3 regions of the Halomonas sp. ISL-56 genome follow, and region 3 is predicted to be linked to each of the others. Evidence: predicted binding sites of a transcription regulator. Region 3 holds the regulator's gene; each other region holds the start of a gene.
The links. Region 3 encodes sigma-54, which starts transcription at its own class of promoters, with help from an activator protein. Its sites were predicted from a motif close to TGGCACNNNNNTTGCTNT; they were not measured.
Positions count from the first base shown of each region.

Region 1: the regulator sigma-54 is predicted to act here: its motif matches at 3,285-3,302, upstream of glnL (nitrogen regulation protein NR(II)).
Region 2: the regulator sigma-54 is predicted to act here: its motif matches at 3,524-3,541, upstream of urtA (urea ABC transporter substrate-binding protein).

Region 1 covers NZ_JAGGRO010000004.1:142,834-149,721, reverse strand. The annotation lists gene J7J49_RS02790 (glycosyltransferase family A protein) at 1-534, opposite strand, end outside; gene glnA (glutamate--ammonia ligase) at 1,067-2,473, shown strand; gene J7J49_RS02780 (DUF4124 domain-containing protein) at 2,556-3,107, shown strand; gene glnL (nitrogen regulation protein NR(II)) at 3,371-4,429, shown strand; gene ntrC (nitrogen regulation protein NR(I)) at 4,426-5,853, shown strand; gene J7J49_RS02765 (ChaN family lipoprotein) at 5,876-6,754, opposite strand; gene J7J49_RS02760 (DUF6435 family protein) at 6,738-6,888, opposite strand, start outside.
Region 2 covers NZ_JAGGRO010000019.1:127,141-134,028, reverse strand. The annotation lists gene urtC (urea ABC transporter permease subunit UrtC) at 1-162, opposite strand, end outside; gene urtB (urea ABC transporter permease subunit UrtB) at 166-1,785, opposite strand; gene urtA (urea ABC transporter substrate-binding protein) at 2,032-3,393, opposite strand; gene J7J49_RS16430 (tripartite tricarboxylate transporter permease) at 3,868-5,370, opposite strand; gene J7J49_RS16425 (tripartite tricarboxylate transporter TctB family protein) at 5,425-5,907, opposite strand; gene J7J49_RS16420 (tripartite tricarboxylate transporter substrate binding protein) at 6,056-6,888, opposite strand, start outside.
Region 3 covers NZ_JAGGRO010000016.1:150,082-156,969, reverse strand. The annotation lists gene lptA (lipopolysaccharide transport periplasmic protein LptA) at 1-177, shown strand, start outside; gene lptB (LPS export ABC transporter ATP-binding protein) at 231-956, shown strand; gene J7J49_RS14330 (RNA polymerase factor sigma-54) at 1,100-2,515, shown strand; gene hpf (ribosome hibernation-promoting factor, HPF/YfiA family) at 2,614-2,922, shown strand; gene J7J49_RS14320 (PTS sugar transporter subunit IIA) at 2,927-3,397, shown strand; gene rapZ (RNase adapter RapZ) at 3,502-4,431, shown strand; gene J7J49_RS14310 (HPr family phosphocarrier protein) at 4,476-4,745, shown strand; gene pmbA (metalloprotease PmbA) at 4,761-6,101, opposite strand; gene yjgA (ribosome biogenesis factor YjgA) at 6,272-6,805, shown strand; gene tldD (metalloprotease TldD) at 6,828-6,888, opposite strand, start outside.

The DNA.
Region 1 (6,888 bases), on a different contig from region 3:
GCTTTTCAAACGGGTGGGGAAGGCGTGTAAACGCTGCAGGAAATCATCTATCGCTCTGCTATCGTCCAGCTCAGGGTCAAAGCCGCCCAAGCGTTCAAGCCACGCTCGCCTAACGGCAATGTAGGGCGGGAATATCAAGGCGCTAACCAATAAGCGCCGTAGAATGCGTTCCGGCAGCGATGGTTGGGTGAAACCGATAATTAAGGCGTCAAGACTGTAGGTGTTGAGCTGTGGGTAGAGCGCACCCCAGAGGTCGGATGGCAGTGGTTTTTTCTGCAGCGCAATGATTAGCCACTCTGCTTGACTGGCAGACGCCGCTTTATTGAGGCGAGCCCCTAGGGGCCGCACCGGGGTAATTAGCGAGTGAGTGTGGTAACGCTGCTCGATAGCACTCAGCCGTTCTTGGGCATGAGTGGCCGTCACCAAAATAGGCAGCAAATGGTCGGCAACACCGGATTCACGTATGGATTTTAAGTGGCGTGGCAACATTTCACCCGTCACCATGGCGTCAACAATAAAGCAGACCGATCCCATTTGCCGACTCCGACTGTGAGCAAACCTATCAAATTGTAATTTATTGTAGTATCTGGTTTATTTGGGTAGCAAGTAAAAAAACTTGCGAGCCCCAAAAGAGTATTCAGTATATTTAATGCACTAAAAGTGCGCATAAAGAATTATTTTTGTTCTATTTTGGTGCGTTATGGTTTTTTTAAGCGGCTTTAGAAGCCTGCTTTAACAATTATGCGTCATCAAGAGGCATTGAGATCCATTTTTTAATAGTTATAAAACAGTTAGTTGTTGTCTTTTTATGCCATATTGGTGCAGTGTTGGCATGCTCTCTGCATTATATTTGGAAGCGGCTAGCGGGCCGTAGGCATAAGCCTTGCGGCGTGCTAAAACGATAGCCGGTCTGAAATGCTCGCTGAGCGATTTGTGAAAAATGTCAGGCAAACGTTGAGCGAACAAGAATGACAAACGTGCGGTTTAGCACGTATTTTGTCGAACAACACTTTTATCGGTAGCTTACTGTCGTTAGCTTTAAGCCACGCTCATACCGGAGGACACTATGTCAGCCAAGACTCTCGCGCTAATTGAAGAACACGATGTTAAATGGGTAGACCTGCGTTTTACCGACACGCGCGGTAAAGAACAGCACGTTACCGTGCCCGCTCGCGATGTGAACGAAGAATTTTTCGAGAATGGCCAAATGTTTGATGGCTCTTCTATCGAAGGTTGGAAGGGCATCAACGAATCCGACATGATTCTGAGCCCGGAAGATGGTACAGGCTACCTCGACCCCTTCACCGAGGATGCAACGCTGGTTCTGCGTTGCGACATCATCGAGCCGGCCACTATGCAGGGCTACGATCGTGATCCGCGCTCCATTGCCAAGCGCGCCGAAGCTTATCTAGAGTCTACGGGTCTGGGTGATACCGCGTTTTTCGGTCCTGAGCCTGAGTTTTTCATCTTTGACGAAGTGCATTGGAAGTCTGACATTCAGGGTTCCATGTATAAAATTACTTCTGACGAAGGTGCCTGGGCAACCAATAGTCAGGTAGAAGGCGGCAACTTAGGTCACCGTCCGCGCGTTAAAGGCGGCTACTTCCCGGTTCCTCCGGTGGACAGCTTCCACGATATTCGTGGTGCGATGTGTAATACCCTGGAAGCGATTGGTCAGACCGTCGAGGTTCACCACCACGAGGTTGCTAACGCGGGTCAGAACGAAATCGGCGTCAAATTCAACACGCTGGTGAAGAAAGCTGACGAAGTTCAGGAAATGAAGTACGTGATCCACAACGTAGCGCATGCTTACGGCAAAACGGCGACCTTTATGCCGAAGCCGCTGGTAGGTGATAACGGTTCGGGTATGCACGTGCACCAGTCGTTCTGGAAAGATGGCCAAAACCAGTTTGCCGGTGACGAGTACGCTGGCCTGTCTGAAATGGCGCTTTTCTATATCGGCGGCATCATCAAGCACGCTCGTGCACTGAACGCCTTTACTAACGCTTCTACTAACTCTTACAAGCGTTTGGTGCCAGGTTTTGAAGCGCCGGTTATGCTGGCTTACAGCGCCCGCAACCGTTCTGCTTCAATCCGTATTCCCTACACGGCAAGCCCGAAAGGCAAACGCGTAGAAGCGCGCTTCCCTGATCCGACCGCCAACCCTTACTTGGCCTTCTCTGCCATGTTGATGGCCGGTATCGACGGCATCAAGAATAAGATCCATCCTGGCGACGCCATGGACAAAAACCTGTACGACCTGCCGCCAGAAGAAGGCAAGTTAGTACCGACTGTCGCGCACAGCCTGGATCAAGCACTGGAAGCCCTCGACGCTGACCGTGCATTCTTGACCGAAGGTGGCGTGTTCACCGACGAAATGATCGATGCCTACATTGAACTCAAGATGGAAGAAGTGGAGCGTATCCGTATGACCACGCACCCGATTGAGTTTGATATGTACTACAGCTGTTAATGAGTCACGGTGATTGTTAATAGAACCCCGCTCCGGCGGGGTTTTTTATTACTGGGGGCTGAGCAGCGCTGCAAGGGGTGCGATGAGCATTAATACAGTAGCGATGCGCGGCGTGCGGGTAGCCCTGTTGGGCGCAGCGCTCGCTGGCAGTGCAGCAACGGCGTTCGGGCAAACGGTTTACCGGGTGACCGATGAGCACGGCAACGTTACCTTCACCGATAACCCTGGCCGCGGTGGCGAGGCCTTGGAGTTGACGCCGTTGCCAAGCCTGCCGCCTGGGTTAAACGCTGCGCTCGCCAATCCTAGCGCCCCAACACCGGCTGCTGCACGACTGCGCGGTAAACCGGGGCAGCCCTTTATGCCCTATGACCACTTCTCGATTGCGCTGCCCCAGCAGGGCGCACGGGTGGAAAACGGTATGACCGCGGTGGAAGTGGCTATTGCGCCACCGCTGCGCGACGACCACCAGGTACGGCTGCTAGTGAATGGCGATATTAGCCAGACAGCGCTGCACAGCAACGTTTTCTGGCTAACGGGGCTTGCCGCAGGGCGGCACGAACTTCAGGCAGAGTTGCTGGATAGCCACCAACGTTTGCAGCACCGTACAGCAGCCGTGACGATTACGGTGCCTTAATGCTCGTTTCTTAAACGCGGTTTATGAGTAAATCCGGCATTAGAATTCCCTACCATCGCCTGTATGCACTAAAGTGGTGCATCAATAGGTGCATTTGCCGTTGTGGGTGCGCTAAAACGATTCGTCCCTGTACCCGGCGATGCCCGCAAGCCGTGCAACTGGGCATAGATGCATAGTTGGCGCGCTTTTTGCAGTTCCCTCATTGATCATCCACCTGTAGGTCTGTAACGGCGATGGAAGACGTGATTTTTCAGGACACCACCATGCATCAGCGTTTGCTTGAACATCTCACCACGGCGGTATTGCTGCTAGACGGCGAGCTGCGTGTGCGCTGGATGAACCCTGCCGCTGAAGCGTTGTTAGCGGTCAGCCTTAGCCGTGTTCACGGGATCAGCCTGGATACGCTGCTCGGCGGGGATGAAAGCATTGACGATGTATTGGCTAAGGCGCGGGATGCGTTTCACCCTTATACCCAGCGCGAAGCGCGCATTACGCCGCTTAATAGTGAACCGCTTACGGTTGACTACACGGTGACGCCGCTATCTGACGATGAGTTGCTGTTAGAAGTTGAGCCGCGGGATCGCTTGATGCAGATCTCCCGTGAAGAAGCGCTCACCACCCGTCAGGAGACCATCAAGGTGCTTGCCCGCGGGCTTGCCCACGAAGTCAAAAATCCCCTGGGCGGCATCCGTGGTGCCGCCCAGCTATTAGAGCGGGATCTGGACGACCCGGCGCTGCGCGAATATACCCATATCATTGTGGAAGAGGTGGATAGACTGCGCGATTTGGTCGACTCCATGCTTGGCCCTAACCGTATTCTTAAGCACGAGCCGGTCAATATTCACAAAGTGCTTGAGCGTGTGCGAGCGCTGCTGATTGCCGAGCACCCTTGCGTAACGATCAGCCGCGATTATGACCCCAGCCTGCCCGACCTTTCCGGCGATGAGGCGCAAATGATTCAGGCGGTGCTCAATGTGGCTCGCAATGCGGTGCAGGCCATGAGCGATGCGCAAACGCCGGAGCCTTCTTTAATACTGCGCACCCGCGCCCGCCGCCAATTTACCCTTGGCGCTGAACGCCACCGACTGGTCAGTGAAGTTGCGGTGATCGATAACGGCCCCGGCATTCCCGTTGCGCTGCAGGAAACGCTGTTTTACCCCATGGTGTCGGGGCGTGCGGAAGGCAGCGGACTTGGGCTCTCTATCGCCCAGTCGATTTTGCACCAACATCAAGGATTGATCGAATGCGACTCACGCCCTGGACACACCGAATTTCGTTTACTGATTCCCATGGTTATTAATTTCACCGGAGAAGCGTCATGACTGAGGCTGCACGTAATGATGTTGCGCGGGTGGTCATTGTCGATGATGACCGCGCTATCCGCTGGGTGCTGGAGCGCGCATTAGCGCAACCCGACCTGGACGTTGAGTGTATTGAGCGCGCCGACGTTGCCCTGACGCGTTTGCTGGAAAGCCCTCCGGACGTGCTGGTCACCGATATTCGTATGCCGGGTATCGACGGACTTGATCTGATGGCGCGCGTGCGCGAGGCGCATCCCGACCTGCCGGTGATCGTGATGACCGCGCACTCCGACCTGGACAGCGCCGTGGCTTCTTATCAGGGTGGGGCATTTGAATACCTGCCCAAGCCGTTTGATGTTGACGAGGCTCTGGCACTGGTGCGTCGCGCCGTGGCCCACGCCCGTGAACGTCAGCGTCCGGTCACCGTGCCGGAAGGGTTAAACGCTGAGATTATTGGCGAAGCGCCGGCGATGCAGGAGGTGTTTAGGGCCATTGGCCGCCTCTCCCACTCCCATATCACGGTGTTGATTAACGGCGAGTCGGGTACCGGTAAAGAGCGCGTTGCCCAGGCGCTTCACCAGCACAGCCCGCGGGCGGGTAAGCCGTTTATCGCCCTCAACATGGCGGCGATCCCCCGCGACCTAATAGAGTCTGAGCTGTTTGGTCACGAGAAGGGCGCGTTTACCGGGGCGGCCCAGCAGCGCCAGGGGCGCTTTGAACAGGCCAATGGCGGCACGCTGTTTTTAGATGAAATTGGCGATATGCCGTCTGAAACCCAAACGCGCTTACTGCGTGTATTGGCCGATGGCGAGTTCTATCGCGTTGGTGGGCATACGCCGGTCAAAGTGGACGTACGTATCATCGCCGCTACCCACCAAAATCTAGAAGTGCTGGTGGACGACGGACGCTTCCGGGAGGATTTGTTTCACCGCTTGAACGTAATCCGTATTCACCTGCCCAAGCTTGCCGAGCGGCGGGAAGATATTCCCCGCTTAACACGGCACTTTTTAGCCGAGGCGGCGAAAGAACTGACCACTGATATCAAGGTGCTGACCAGCGAAGCTGAGGCTCATCTGACGCGCTTGCCGTGGCCCGGTAACGTGCGCCAGTTAGAGAATATCTGCCGCTGGCTGACCGTGATGGCCTCGGGGCGTGAAATTCTGGTTGAAGATCTACCCCCGGAACTGCGCTCACCCAGCGCTTCCGAAAGCAGTGCCCACGGCGATTGGCGCACGGCGTTTCGCGATTGGGCGGATCATGCTCTGGCTGAAGGCCATACCCACCTGTTGGAAGAAGCGGTGCCGGATTTTGAGCGGATTCTGATTGAGACGGCGTTAAAACACACCGGTGGACGCAAAGGTGAAGCCGCCGAGCTGCTAGGCTGGGGGCGCAATACGCTCACGCGTAAACTGAAAACGTTGCTACCGGCACTCGCTGACGAGTAATTGTTAGAAGTCAGACAGACTCCTAATCGTCAGCGAGTATATATACCGCATCGGCTAGGGTGGGGTCGGGCAAGGTGCAGTTGCTCATTTGCCAGGGCAGCAGGCTAGCGGTGTCGTTAATGCCCATGGCATTGAGCTGATAGGCAACGCCTTCGTTGTAGATCACATGGCCTAGCCCCATTAGGCCCACCGCCAGGGCGCCGCTCTCTGTGGCTTCGGCCAAGCGCTGGGCCATGGCGGTATCCCAGGTGAGCTGCGCCTGAATAAAACGCTCAAGCGACTCCGGATCCTCGCCCATGGCGTGCTGATTAAACACCTCGGTGAGCCGTGAGCGGTAACTAGCGCTGGCGGGCTGTGGCGGCGGGATCGCAAAGCGCTCATCCGCGGGTACGCGCTCCCAGCCATCAGTGACCAGCCGCTGGCGCAGCTCCGGGGCGATATTAAGCGCAACCAACGGTATCTGTGCCATTCGGGCAAACGCTAAAATCGGCATATACAGGGCTGAATCAAATCCCCAGGCCTCGTCCCACTGGGTTTGTTCAAGCAGCGTATTGTCATCCAATTCACCGGCTATCCAGGCATCCAGAGCAGGCTGAGCGCTGCGCGGTAGCATTTCCAGGCCAATCACTAAATCATCGCGAAGGGCATGCAATCCCGCTAGGGTATGCAACTGCCAGCGGTGATGGGCAATGTCATCGTGCTGTTCACCGAGCAATACCACCTGCTGCTGGGCCGCCGTAGTTAGCAAATCGCTGTTCGCGAGCGGCCGCTCATTCTGCCACCACTGCCCTGGGCTGGGGCACCCCGCCAGCGCTACGCTGGTCTGTAGGCTAACAAGCGCAAAAGCCGCGAGTAAGCTGTAGCGTTGTCTACTGCCGAAACGACTATTCTGTCGCTTCAATGCGCCGTATCTCGGCAAGCAACGCTTCTGCTTCTTCGGTAAGCGTGGCATTGGCGCGCATATCGCCATTGCGTGAAGCCTCCATGGCCGCTTGAAGTTTACGCTCATACTCTTGCTGAAGTTTCTTTTTGGGG
Region 2 (6,888 bases), on a different contig from region 3:
ATAGGCACCAATATGCAGCGGGTTTTCCGGCGGTACCGCCACGTGTAGCAGCGTCACCAGTGCCAGTGCGGCGACTAAAACGCCGAGAAATATCTGCGTCGAACGTTCACTGAACGGGCGTGTTAGCCAAAAGTTTGTCGATGATTCGGTCGTTAATGACATCGTTTAGCCCTCCGCAGCCCGGCCCTTCTGCGGGAAGAGTCCACGCGGGCGTTTTTGAATGAATAGGATGATAAACACCAGCACGATAATTTTGGCCAGTACCGCGCCTGCCCAGGGTTCCAGCACCTGGTTGATAACCCCCAGCGAGAGCCCAGCGACCAGCGTGCCCCAAAGATTACCCACACCGCCGAACACCACCACCATGAACGAATCGATGATGTAGTTCTGCCCCAGGTTGGGGCCAACGTTAGTGAGCTGGGAGAGCGCTACACCGGCAAGACCGGCGACGCCGGAGCCCAGTGCGAAGGTCATGATATCCACGCGGGTGGCGCGAATACCCATGGAGCGGGCCATGGCGCGGTTTTGGGTCACCGCACGCACCTCAAGCCCCAGCCGGGTGCGGCGCACAATCAGCATCAGTCCGGCAAATACCACCAGCGCAAAGCCGAGCACGTACATACGGTTGAGCGTTAGCGACAGCGCATCGTTGACCACCAGCGAGCCGCTCATCCACTCGGGGGTAATCACGGTACGGTTGAGCGGTGAAATCACCGTGCGCACCAGCTGCTGGAGAATCAGGCTGATACCGAAGGTCGCCAGCAGGGTTTCCAGCGGGCGGCCCTTAAGAAACTGGATAACGCCGCGTTCGATCGCCACACCGGCTAAGGCGGCGACCATAAAGCCTGCGGGAATCGACAGAATCAACGCCAACCCTGGCTGGCCGGGCAGCAGCTGCTGCATCGCCCAGGTGGTATAGGCGCCCAACATCATCAGCTCGCCGTGGGCCATATTGATCACGCCCATCACGCCAAAGGTGATCGCCAGGCCAATCGCCGCGAGCACCAGCACCGACCCCAGGCTTAAACCGAAATAGAGGGTTTCCAAACCGCGATTGATTTTGAGCTGCTGCTCAATGCCCGCCAAAGAGGCGGCGGCGGCGTTGGCGACCACCGGGTCATCACCATTAGCCGCTCGGCTTAACGCCACACGAGAGCGCGGGTGCAGGCTGCCATCCAGCGCCTCAATGCCCGCCATTTCACCCGCTTCCGCTTGGTAAATCGCCACGGCCTGGGTCAGCCGATAGCGCACCTGATCGTCTTCTTCCTGCTCAATCAGATCGTTGAGGGTGGGCACCAGCTCTCCGTCTACTTCGCCTAATAAGCGCTCAGCCGATGTACGGCGGCGCTCAACGTTGGGCGAGTAGAGGTCAACCACCGCAATAGCGCTGCGCAGTTGATTGCGCAGGTTGTTATTAATGCCGATACGCTCCAGATCACGGCGGGACATCTCGCCCAGCGCTTCGCCGGTCAAGACATCGGCCACCGGCCAGTCGCGGCCGCGGTTCTCCAGTACCAGTACAAAACGGCCATCGTCGGTGCGCTGTAAGCGACCATCCAACAAAGCCTGCAGCCAGTCGCGGGCGCGCTCGTCGTCGCTTTGTAAAATAGCGGTTATGGCTTCGCCTTTGGCGGTGTAGGATTCAACGTCCAGCGCCTCTAACAGTTCGAGCGCGGCCGCATCATTTGTGGGGTTAGTGGCGGCGTCTGTTGATTGTGCCTGCGCGGTGAGGGTGATACCCAACAGCAGGAAACAGAGCAGCCCTAAGGAAAGGAAACGCCTCATAGGGGTTCTTCCTTTGGTTATCAAAAGGGGTAACTAAATATATCGGTGCCAGGGAAGGTTTCCGCGAGGGCGCTGTGAACCCATCCATGGGCGCTACTTTTTCCATCTGACCGCCATGGATGGCGGAAATGCCGGAATAGTCAGGAACATTTTCCGGCCCTGGAAAAAGACCCTCGCTTCAACCTGCCCTGACACCCAGCGAGTAGGCAGTTTTAAAAAAATTATCTCCCACTGCGAAAGACATGCTTACTCAGCGAGCGCCGCTTCGGCTTCTTCTGCTGCGGTGCTGCCACCGCACGAGCCGTTAACGACGTTGAAGTTGCCGCACTCCATCGGCTTGCGCCAATCGGCAATCAGGTCACGCGAACCAGGCAGGTAGTCAGACCAGGCGTCGCCCGCCACGGTAGACGGCGTTTGCCAAACGATATCGAACTGGCCGTTGTCCTGGATTTCGCCAATCAGCACCGGCTTGGTGATGTGGTGGTTGGGCATCATGGCTGCATAGCCGCCGGAGAGGTTAGGCACGGTGACACCGATAATGGCGTCTTTAACCGTATCGACATCCGTGGTGCCCGCTTTGCGAACCGCTTCGGCCCACATGTTGAAGCCAATGTAGTGCGCTTCCATGGGGTCGTTGGTGACGGCCATATCGTCGCCGGTGTACTCGATCCAGGCGTCGATAAAGTCGTAGTTGTCGTCGTTATCGACGCTCATAAAGTAGTTCCAGGCGGCCAAGTGGCCCACCAACGGGCCGGTATCGATACCGGTAAGCTCCTGCTCGCCCACGGAGAAGGCGATGACCGGAATATCGGCAGCGTCGATTCCCTGGTTAGAAAGCTCGGTATAGAACGGCACGTTGGCGTCGCCGTTAACCGTCGAGATTACGGCGGTCGGTTTACCCTCTTCACCGAAGCGACGAATTTCTGCCACGATGTTCTGCCAATCGGAGTGACCGAACGGCGTGTAGTTAACCATGATGTCCTCTTCCGCGATGCCGTGTTCGTCCTTGAGGAAGGCTTCAAGGATACGGTTGGTGGTACGCGGATAGACATAGTCGGTACCCACTAGCGCAAAACGCTCGATACCGACTTCGTTGATAAGGTATTCAACCGCAGGAATCGCCTGCTGGTTAGGTGCTGCGCCGGTGTAGAAGACGTTTTCAGAGGACTCTTCACCTTCATACTGCACCGGGTAGAACAGCAGCCCGTTGAGTTCCTCTACAACAGGCAGTACGGATTTACGCGAAACCGACGTCCAGTTGCCGAAAATTACGTCCACTTCTTCCTGGTCTAATAGCTCCCGGGCGCGTTCGGCAAACAGCGGCCAATTAGACGCCGGGTCAACCACGACGGCCTCTAACTGACGGCCTAGCAAACCACCTGCTTCGTTCTGCTGCTCAATCAGCATTTCGACGGTGTCTTTGAGGACAGTTTCACTGATCGCCATGGTGCCGGAGAGAGAGTGCAGGATACCGACTTTGATCGGGTCATCGTCCTGTGCGATGGCCTGGGTGCTGGCCCCCATCACGGCGGCGGTCATTAATGCGGTCGCGAAACGGCCACGTGACAGGAATGGGTGCGGGTGTGTCGAGCGTTTGAGAATGTTCATTGTTAATCTCCTTGCCCCCCTTATGGCTGGGGTTTGTTATGACCGAGGCTTGATGATTGGCTTCGCCCTTAGGGTTGTTGTGTTAGCTCCCCATACGTTCACTAGCCAATACGCTTACTAGCCATTAACACTTGCAAGGGGTGCGCCAGATTGGCACAAAGTGGTCTTATAGCTATTTAATCAGCTACTTAATAATCATCATAAAATTTCAACATTCCCCGCATGCACCAAAATAAAGCGCAACACCGCTGCCAAAGCACGCTCTCAATGCACCAACAAAATACAGCGCACCAATTAAGCACACGGGCTTTTGAACACAGACCGATAACGTAATACTCACCCAATAGTTACAAACACACTCTTTGTTATCAGTTAAAAAAGGTCGGTAAAAAGGGGTAAATAAAAAAGCGTAGATAAAAAAAAGAGCCTTGGTATCACCAAGGCTCCTTGCTATTCACCCTTTAAATGGCGGTGCTAAACAGCCACGTCGGGTGGAATCTTCTTACGGCGTTTTTTCAGTAACGGTAGGCCGAGCGACAGCACGGCAACTACCAGCAGGCCTAGCGAAATGGGCTTGTCGATAAAGGTCGTCCAGTCGCCACCAGAGATCTGCAGTGCGCGGCGCATGGACTCTTCCATGATGTTGCCCAAAATCAGCGCTAGAATCAGCGGCGCCGCGGGGAAGCCAAACAGGCGCATGCCCAGGCCGACCAAACCAAAGCCAAGCAGTAGCAGCAGATCAAATACGCTGAAGCTCATGCCGTAAACACCGATCATGCAGAAGATCAGTATCAGCGATAGCAGTAAGGGGCGAGGCATATCGAGAATTTTGGCGATATAGGGAATCAGCGGTAGGTTAAGCGCCAGCAGGAAGATATTACCGACATACATACTGGCCACCACGCCCCAAAATACGTCCGGCCGCTCTGTAAGCATCATCGGCCCGGGGTTAACGCCCATGACAAGCAACGCACCAAGCAGAACGGCGGTGGTGCCTGAACCAGGTACACCCAGCGTTAGCAGCGGCACGAATGAGCCGGTACAGGCAGCGTTGTTGGCGGCTTCTGGTGCCGCAACGCCCTTAATATTGCCGGTTCCAAAGGTGTCGCCATCTTTGGCAATGCGCTTTTCCATGCTGTAGCCAAGGAACGAACCGATAGTTGCGCCCGCGCCTGGCAGTACGCCGGTGAAGAAACCCAATATCGAACTACGACCAATCGGGCCAGCGATTTCTTTCACTTCGCTACGGGTTAATTTCAGCGAGCCAATCTCATTGCGGGGCATTTCTTTACCACCGCCGCCACGCAGCAGCATATAAAAGACTTCTGCCAAGGCGAAAATACCCAGCGCCACCACCAGGAAGTCGATACCGTCGAGAAGCTGGATCGAACCAAAGGTAAACCGCTCGGTACCGGTCTGCGTGTCGATGCCAATAATCGAGATAATCACCCCCACCACAGCGGCAATGAGTCCTTTAACCAGCGACTTGTCCGACAACGAAACGACAGCGGTTAAACCCAGCACCATTAGCGCAAAGTATTCAGCAGGGCCAAAACTTACGGCCACTTTTGATAATAGAGGTGCGACCAACATTAAAAAGACGACTGAAATGGTACCGCCAGTAAAGGAAGCGTAGGCAGCAATCGCCAGCGCTTTACCCGCCTGACCTTTTTTAGCCATTGGGTAGCCGTCAAAGGAGGTCGCCACGGTACCCGCGACGCCGGGAGCATTAAGCAGGATCGACGACGTAGAGCCACCAAAGATGGCGCCGTAGTAAACCCCTGCCATCAAAATCAAGCCCGATGAAGGCTCCATGGCAAAGGTGATAGGAATCATCAAGGCAAGTGCACTGATAGGCCCCAGGCCCGGCAGCATACCGATGATGGTGCCAGCAAATACGCCGGCAAAAACGTAGGCAATATTGATTGGCTCAAGCGCGATGCCAAAGCCGTACATCAAATTATTGAAGGCATCCATGGGAATTACTCTCTTAAGAACTGCTAGCGGAAAGACCTGCTAACAAGGCTTTGTTTAGAAAGGCAGCACGCCAGTGGGCAGGTAAACATCCATCACCCGCGTCATGGTCAGGTAGAGCGCCAGCACTACCCCCAGCGATGTAGCGAGGTTGACCCCATGGCGGCGATAACCGTAATAGGCCGTCAGACCAACGCAGAGTAGCGTTGAGGCGAGCACAAAGCCCAGAGGTACCAGCAAAAACGCATAGGCGGCAATCGCCAGTGAGGTCACGATGACCCGCGCCCACGGCGTCAACAGCATTGGGCCTTGGGTGGCTTCTTGGTCTATCTCATTAGCACCGGCTATCGGGGTAGGTTTCTCGAAAAACAGAAACACCGACAGGATCAGTAGCGCGAAGCCCAATACTTTAGGAAAGAGGTCAGAATCAACCGGCCGTGGCAGGGGGAAAGTAGGGATTTGCCACGCCATCGCGATATAGCCAGCAGCTAATACCGCAAATACCAGTGCTAACCACTGATTGGTATTTAAACGAGTCATAGGAGTCTCTCCGAAGGAGCCAACACGCCTCCAGCGGTTAACAAGCTTGTTCTTAACAACCAGTTTTAACGACTAGTAGCTAACAACCAACGGTTAACGACAGGAAGCCCCAGCCGCGCTTGGGCGGCTGGGTTATACGGGAGTAGGGTTACTGGCGCAGTAGGCCAAGCTCGCTCAGCACATCGCTGAACTGCTCTTGCTGCTGATCCAAAAAGGCGCCAAATTCTTCGCTGTTTTGATAGGCGTCGATCCAGCCTAGTTGGTCACTCGCTTCGCGCCATGCGTCGGTTTCCAACATTTCGGCGAACAGATCTTCGTAGTAAGCAACTGCTTCTTCAGGCATACCGGGAGCGCCCATCACGCCGCGCCAGATATCGAAGGTGTAGTCGAAGCCCTGCTCTTGATACGTCGGCACTTCGCTCAAGCCGCCGCCCAAACGCTCTTCAGAAGAGACGCCCAGCGCACGCAGCTGGCTGCCTTCGCCTAATTGGCCAACCGCTTCGCCAGCACCGCCGACAACGGCTTCAATGTGGCCGCCCATCAGGTTAGTCATGGCATCGCCACCGCCCGAGAACGGGATGTAGTTGACCGACGAGGCTTCCATACCGGCCGCAGAGGCAAGTCCCGCAATGGCGATATGATCCATAGAGCCAGGGGCACTGCCACCGCCCACGCTCAAGCTAGGATCTTCTTTCAGCGCGGTGAGCAGATCTTCAAGATCTTGATACTCGGAGTCCGCCGCGACCAGAATGATGGAGTAGTCAGTGTTAATCCGCGCGACCGGGGTAAAGTTGGTGTGGTCGTAACGCGAAGCGCCTGCCAGCGGCACTAGAATCATCGGCGGGCTAGTGGCAAACAGCTTATGCGGGTTGCCTTCATCGCGCGCTACTTGCGCCCAGGCTACGGCACCGCCACCACCGGGTACGTTGATCGCAGCAAAGCTCTCGTCGGCCAGTTCTTCTTGCTGAATCACCCGTGACA
Region 3 (6,888 bases):
CATGTCGCTGAACGCCGCGTAGAACTGATTGACCAAGCCGAGCTGACCCAGCAAGAGGACAAGTTCAGCGGCGGGCGGCTTGAATATTTTATTGACCGTGAAGTGATTCAAGCACGCTCTGACGTTGACGGCAGCGAGCCCCAGCGCATACGTATGACCCTTCAGCCTGAACAATAGGGAGCCGAGCTGTGGCAACTGTTGACACTACGCCGAACCAAATTCTTACGCCGATCAAAACCCTTTATGCCCACCACCTAGCCAAAAGCTACAAACGCCGCCGCGTGGTCAAAGACATCAATTTGGAAATCTGCCAAGGCAGCGTGGTCGGCCTACTTGGCCCGAATGGTGCCGGCAAAACCACCTCGTTCTATATGATTGTCGGGCTGGTAAAATCCGATGCTGGCGAAGTGGGCATCGACGATGTGGATTTAACCCGCGCACCCATGCACGAGCGCGCAGCAGCAGGTATCGGCTATCTCCCCCAGGAGGCGTCTATCTTCCGCAAACTTTCGGTTGCTGACAATATTATGGCGATACTCGAGACGCGCAAAGAGCTCAATCGCAGCGACCGGGAACAGCGCTTGGAAGCGCTACTCGAAGACTTTCATATCACTCACATTCGTGACAACCTCGGCATGAGCCTTTCGGGCGGCGAGCGCAGACGCGTGGAAATTGCACGCTCCTTAGCAACAGAGCCTGCCTTTATTTTGCTCGATGAGCCCTTTGCTGGCGTTGATCCCATTTCTGTGGGCGAAATTAAAACCATCATTCGTGCGCTGAAGCAGCGCCATATCGGTGTACTGATTACCGACCATAACGTGCGTGAAACCCTGGATATTTGCGATATCGCCTATATCGTCGGTGATGGGCAAATCATCGCCAGCGGCTCGCCAGCTTCAATACTTACCAACCAAAAAGTAAGGGATGTTTATTTGGGCGCAGATTTTCGCCTCTAAGATTATTTTCACTTCTAAACTGACTTTTCACCCACTAAATAGCGCTTTACAACAACTTTACTACCAATGGCATGCTTATTGCACTTGCACCCGGCACTCACTCGCACTAGTGTGGAACATTCCGATTAACGAGTGGTTCTCAGATGGTCATGAAAGCTTCTCTCCAACTGCGTATCGGCACACAGCTGACCATGACGCCCCAGTTGCAGCAGGCCATTGCGCTGTTGCAACTTTCGACGCTGGACCTTCGTCAAGAAATTCAGCAGGCCCTAGACGCCAATCCCATGCTGGAGCAAGAAGATGAATTTAGTGAGCAGGCTGTCAGCGAGCCTAAAGAAGAAGAGTGGTCAGAGAGCATCCCTACTGAGCTCTCGGTAGATAGCGACTGGTCAGATACCTATCAAGATATGGGTAGCCAGGGTGGTAGCAGCAGCGAAGGCCCCGACTTTGAGCGCCAGGCAGCCGGACAGAGCCTGCACGGGCACCTGCTGTGGCAACTTGCCATGACCGATTTTAGCGCCCGTGAACAGCTTGTCGCGGAGAGCTTAATCGACGCGCTAGATGCTAATGGCTACCTAACCCAGCCGCTCAACGATATCCGTGAAGGACTTCGTGCCCAGGGCATTGACGGGCTTAGTCAGCGCGAAGTGGAAACCACGCTGCTCAAGCTCCAACAGTTTGAGCCAACCGGTATCTTTGCCCGCGATTTGCGTGAATGCCTGATGCTGCAGCTCGCCGCCCTTCCCGACGATACACCACTGCTGGTTCCCGCCCGCCGTCTCGTTCGGCAGTTTCTTGAAGCGCTCGGCAAGGATGATATGCGCTTGCTTAAGCGCCGTCTCGGGCTTGATGACGAGCAGCTGGCCGATGTTATCCTACTCATTCGCAGCCTCGACCCACGTCCAGGTAGCGCCTACGGCGATACCGACGACAGTTATGTAACGCCCGATCTAGTCGTCCGCCACGACCAAGATGGCTGGCATTTAGAGCTCAACCCAGAGGCCCTGCCACGGCTGCGCATTCAGCCCGACTACGCCAGCTTGATTAAGCGTGCGGACAAAAGCGATGATAACCAGTTTCTCAAAGAGCACCTGCAGGAAGCGCGCTGGCTGATTAAGAGCCTGTCTAGCCGTAACGATACGCTATTGCGGGTTGGTCGCGAAATTATCACCCGACAGATTGGCTTTTTGGAGCACGGCGAAGAGGCCATGAAGCCGCTGATATTGGCCGATATTGCCGAAGCCGTTGAGATGCACGAATCAACTATCTCGCGGGTAACGACGCAGAAATACATTCATACGCCCCGCGGTGTTTTTGAGCTTAAGTACTTTTTCTCGAGCCAGGTGAGCAGCCAAGATGGCGACAGTCACTCCAGTACCGCCATCCGCGCGCGTCTCAAAAAACTGATTCAAGAGGAGCCCCCTGGCAAACCGCTTTCTGACAGCCGCTTAGTCACGCTATTAGGCGAAGGGGGCGTGCAGGTGGCGCGTCGCACGGTGGCTAAATATCGTGAAGCCATGGGCATCCCCTCCTCCAGCGAAAGGCGCCGTTTACGCTAGGCCCTGCTGCCGTTTCAGGGAAACTCTCGACAAGGGCTTTGCAACGCGGCAAAAAGGGTTACAATCGAAGTACAGTCCGATGGATAAGGAGTACGTCAATGCAAGTAAATATCACTGGTCATCACGTAGAACTGACTGACGCCTTGCGTGACTATGTCAACGAAAAGCTTGAGCGTGTAGAGCGCCATTACGACAATATAACTACGGTGCAAGTCACCTTATCAGTGGAGAAAGAGCGCCAGCAGGCCGCCTGTACGCTGCACGCCGCAGGTGCTGACTTACATGCGGAAGCCCTAGACAGTGATATGTACGCCGCTATCGACGCCCTAGCGGATAAAATCGACCGTCAACTCGTTAAACACAAGGAAAAAGCACAAGCTCGCGCCCAAGGCGCAGGTGTGCGTTAATTCAATGACGTTGGAAACCATACTTCCCCCGGAACGCGTTCTATTTGACGTACCCGGGGGCAGCAAAAAAAGGGTGCTGGAGTTTTACAGCACCTTTATTGCCCAAAATATTCCCAGCTTGGACAGCCAAGAAGTGTTTAGCCGTTTAATCGGCCGTGAACGCTTAGGCAGCACCGGTATTGGTAACGGCGTGGCTATTCCCCATGCGCGTAGCCCCCACTGCACCGCCCCTATCGCTGGTTTTTTAAAATTGTCAGAAGCGATTGATTTTGACGCTATCGACGGCGACCCGGTAGACCTGGTGTTTGTACTGTTGGTACCCGAAGAAGCAGATGACACGCACCTTTCACTGCTCGGCCAAGTAGCGACCATCATGAATGATGCGGATACACGCCAGCTGCTGCGTAAAGCGGCCAGTCAGCGTGAATTGCTTGAGCTCATCACCGCCAAAATTCGTGAGCAATCAGCGGCCTAACTGGTCTTAAAACCTTTTTTAAAACCTATTTAAGGTTAGGCACCGCAGGTGTATGTTTCGCTCACCACCCTTAACGCAGCTTGACCAAGGCAAAGAGAGACTCTATGCAACTGGTGATCATTAGCGGCCGCTCAGGTTCAGGTAAATCTATCGCTCTACAGGCGCTGGAGGATCTTGGCTACTACGCGATTGATAACCTCCCCGCTATGCTGCTGGGCTCGTTGGTGGACGAATTACGCGGCCAGGGTGACCGTGCTCATTTGGCGGTCAGTATTGATGCCCGTAATTTGCCGGGAGCGCTGGAGCGCTTGCCCTCTTTGTTAGAGGAGCTGCGCCAGCGTAAAATTAACTTTCAAGTGATTTACTTGACCACCGATGCCCGCATCCTGCTTGAGCGTTACTCGGCTACCCGGCGACGTCATCCGCTGACTCGCGATAGTGAAATGACCCTCGAAGAAGCGATTAATAAAGAAGAAGAGACGCTGGAGGATATTCGCGACCTAGCCGACTTACTGATCGATACATCACGGTTATCGGTACACGATTTACGCCGTCGCATTACCGACCAGGTAGCGCACCAGCACCGCGATAAGCTAACGCTGACCCTTGAGTCATTCGGCTACAAACGCGGCGTGCCGTTAGATGCTGACTTGGTCTTCGACGTGCGCTGCCTGCCGAATCCTTACTGGGATCCAACGCTGCGCCAGTTCACCGGCCGTGACGCTGATATTGTGGCTTTTTTGAGCAGCTACCCTATTGTTGACGCCATGAGCAACGATATTTTGGCGTGGCTTGAGCGTTGGCTACCCGCTTACCAGAATAGCCAACGCAGCTACATGACCATCGCGATTGGCTGCACCGGTGGCCAACACCGCTCGGTCTACATGGTCGAGAAGCTGGCGGAGAGGTTGACCACTAGCATGGGCGACGTTCAACTACGCCATCGTGAACTGGGGCTGCACTACACCTTGGGTGAACAGTCGGCGGCGGCTCTCCTCAGCGCTACTTCCAACAACGAACGGAAAGAGACTTAGCGCGTCTATCCATTAATGACACCACTCGGCGAGAAGGAACCAGGGTGCCAGAAAGAATACTCACACTTACCAATCAACGCGGGCTACATGCTCGCGCGGCGACAAAACTGGTCAAATGCGGCCAACAGTTTACGGCTAAAATACGTGTTTACAAACAGCAACAGGTAGCTGACGCCGCCAACATCATGTCACTGCTGATGCTAGCCGCCCCTTGCGGTACCGAGCTAACGATCAACGCCGAAGGTGATGACGCCGAACAGGCGCTTGAAGCCATTCAAGCGCTGTTCGATGCCCGCTTCGAGGAAGATCAGTAGCCGCCGCTATACCTGTTAGTCACCCGCCACCGTCATCGCATCAATCAACCAACTACCCGTGTGAACACTGCCACGGGTATCAGTGTCATCGCCAATCCCGACTAATCCAGCAAACATCCGATCTAGGTTACCGGCAATGGTGAACTCTTCAACCGGGTACTGCACCTTACCGTTTTCGACCCAAAAACCTGCTGCACCGCGGGAGTAATCACCGGTCACGCCATTAACGCCTTGGCCCATCAGCTCAGTCACCCAAATACCCCTGCCCATCTCCTGCAGCAGGCTTTCGCGTGATTGCAGCGGCGCCGCTAACCTTACGTTCCTCGCCCCACCGGCATTCCCCGTGGTATGCATACCCAACCGACGAGCGCTGTAAGCAGAGAGCATATAGCTTGCGATGCTACCCTGATCGATAAAGCGATTATTGCGGGTTTGCACACCCTCGCCATCAAATGGCGAGCTGGCCGTGGCACCAATATCCATGGGCCGCTCTTCAAGACTAAACCAGTCTGGAAACAATGGTGTGCCGAGCCGGTCACACAAAAACGAGGCCTGACGGTAGAGCGCGCCACCGGCTAAACCACCAAGCAGATGGCCAATTAAGCCACTGGCCAACGAGGGGTCAAACAGCACCGGAAAGGTACCCGTGGGGGGACGTTTAGCACCCAGCCTGCGCAGCGTGCGCGCGGCGGCCTCGCGGCCCACCTCGGCGGGGTCACGCAGCGTCTTGGGGTCGCGGGCAGAGGTATAGTCGTAGTCGCGCTGCATACCGGCCGCGTCTTGGGCAATCAGCATGCATGACAGTGAGTGACTACTGCCCTTTTGGGTGCCTAAAAAGCCGTGGCTATTGGCGTAAACGCGTACCCCTTCGCCGCTGGAAAGTGACGCGCCATCCGACTGGGAAATGCCTTCAACGTCGCGCCCCGCCTGCTCACAGGCAAGCGCCAGCTCAATCGCCTTATCCGTTGTCAGGGCCCAGGGGTAGTGCACTTTTAGATCGGGCAACTCGGCGGCCATCAGAGAAGCGTCAGCTAGCCCTGCGGCCGGGTCTTCGCCGGTATAACGAGCAATCGCCAGCGCTTTCTCCACCGCTGCCTGAATCGAGGCGCTGCTGGCGTCTGTGGACGAGGCGCTGCCTTTACGCTGGCCCACGTAAAGCGTGACGGCAATGCCCTGGTCACGGGATAACTCAACCGTTTCAACTTCACCCTGACGAACGCTAACGCCGATGCCCTGATCAACGCTGGCGCCCACTTCGGCAGCATCCGCGCCCAAGCGTTTTGCCAGCGCTAGCGCCTCTTCGGCACGCGCGGTCAATAACGACTGCTGCGCGGATGCATCAAATGCCTGTGCCATATGGCCTCCTTTTTTCAACCGAATGTCTCTCAACCGAATATCTTTCAAGAGAACGTCTTTCAAGAGAACGTCTTTCAAGAGAGTATCTTTCAAGAGAGTATCTTCGGCGAATCAATGTTGTACTCGCAGCTGGTATAATGCCGCCACGAATCTTGTCTGTGAGTCACACTATGCGTAAGCAACGTCCCGATCCCGTCCTAAGTACTAATGAAGTAGAAGAGCAGGAAGAACGCCCTAGCAAGTCGCAACTCAAACGTGAAATGCATGCCTTACAGGCACTTGGGGAAACCTTAATCGCCATGCGACCGGCGGAACGCGCCCGCTTCCCCCTCTCTGACGATATGCTGCGCGCTATCGAGGAAACCTCGCGCATTCGTTCCCATGAAGGTCGCCGCCGTCATATGCAGTATGTCGGTAAGCTAATCCGTAAAGAGGATCTCACCGCCATTCAAGGCGTATTCGATTCCATCGATCAGGAGCAGGAGCAGCGCGACCATGCCTTCCACCGACTGGAAAAATGGCGGGAACGCTTAATTGACGAAGGCGATCCTGCTGTTGACCTTTTTATGGCAGAGCACCCAGATGCCGACCGCCAGACTTTGCGTCAGTTGATTCGCAACGCCCAGCGAGAACGCGAACAGGGCAAACCACCCACCAGCTCGCGCAAGCTCTTCAAACACCTGCGCGAAACGCTTGCTCTTTAAAGGCAGCACTTAAGACCAGTACTTAAGACTGAGTCCCACCGACGGTCAGCTCATCCAATTTCAAGGTAGGCTGGCCGACACCC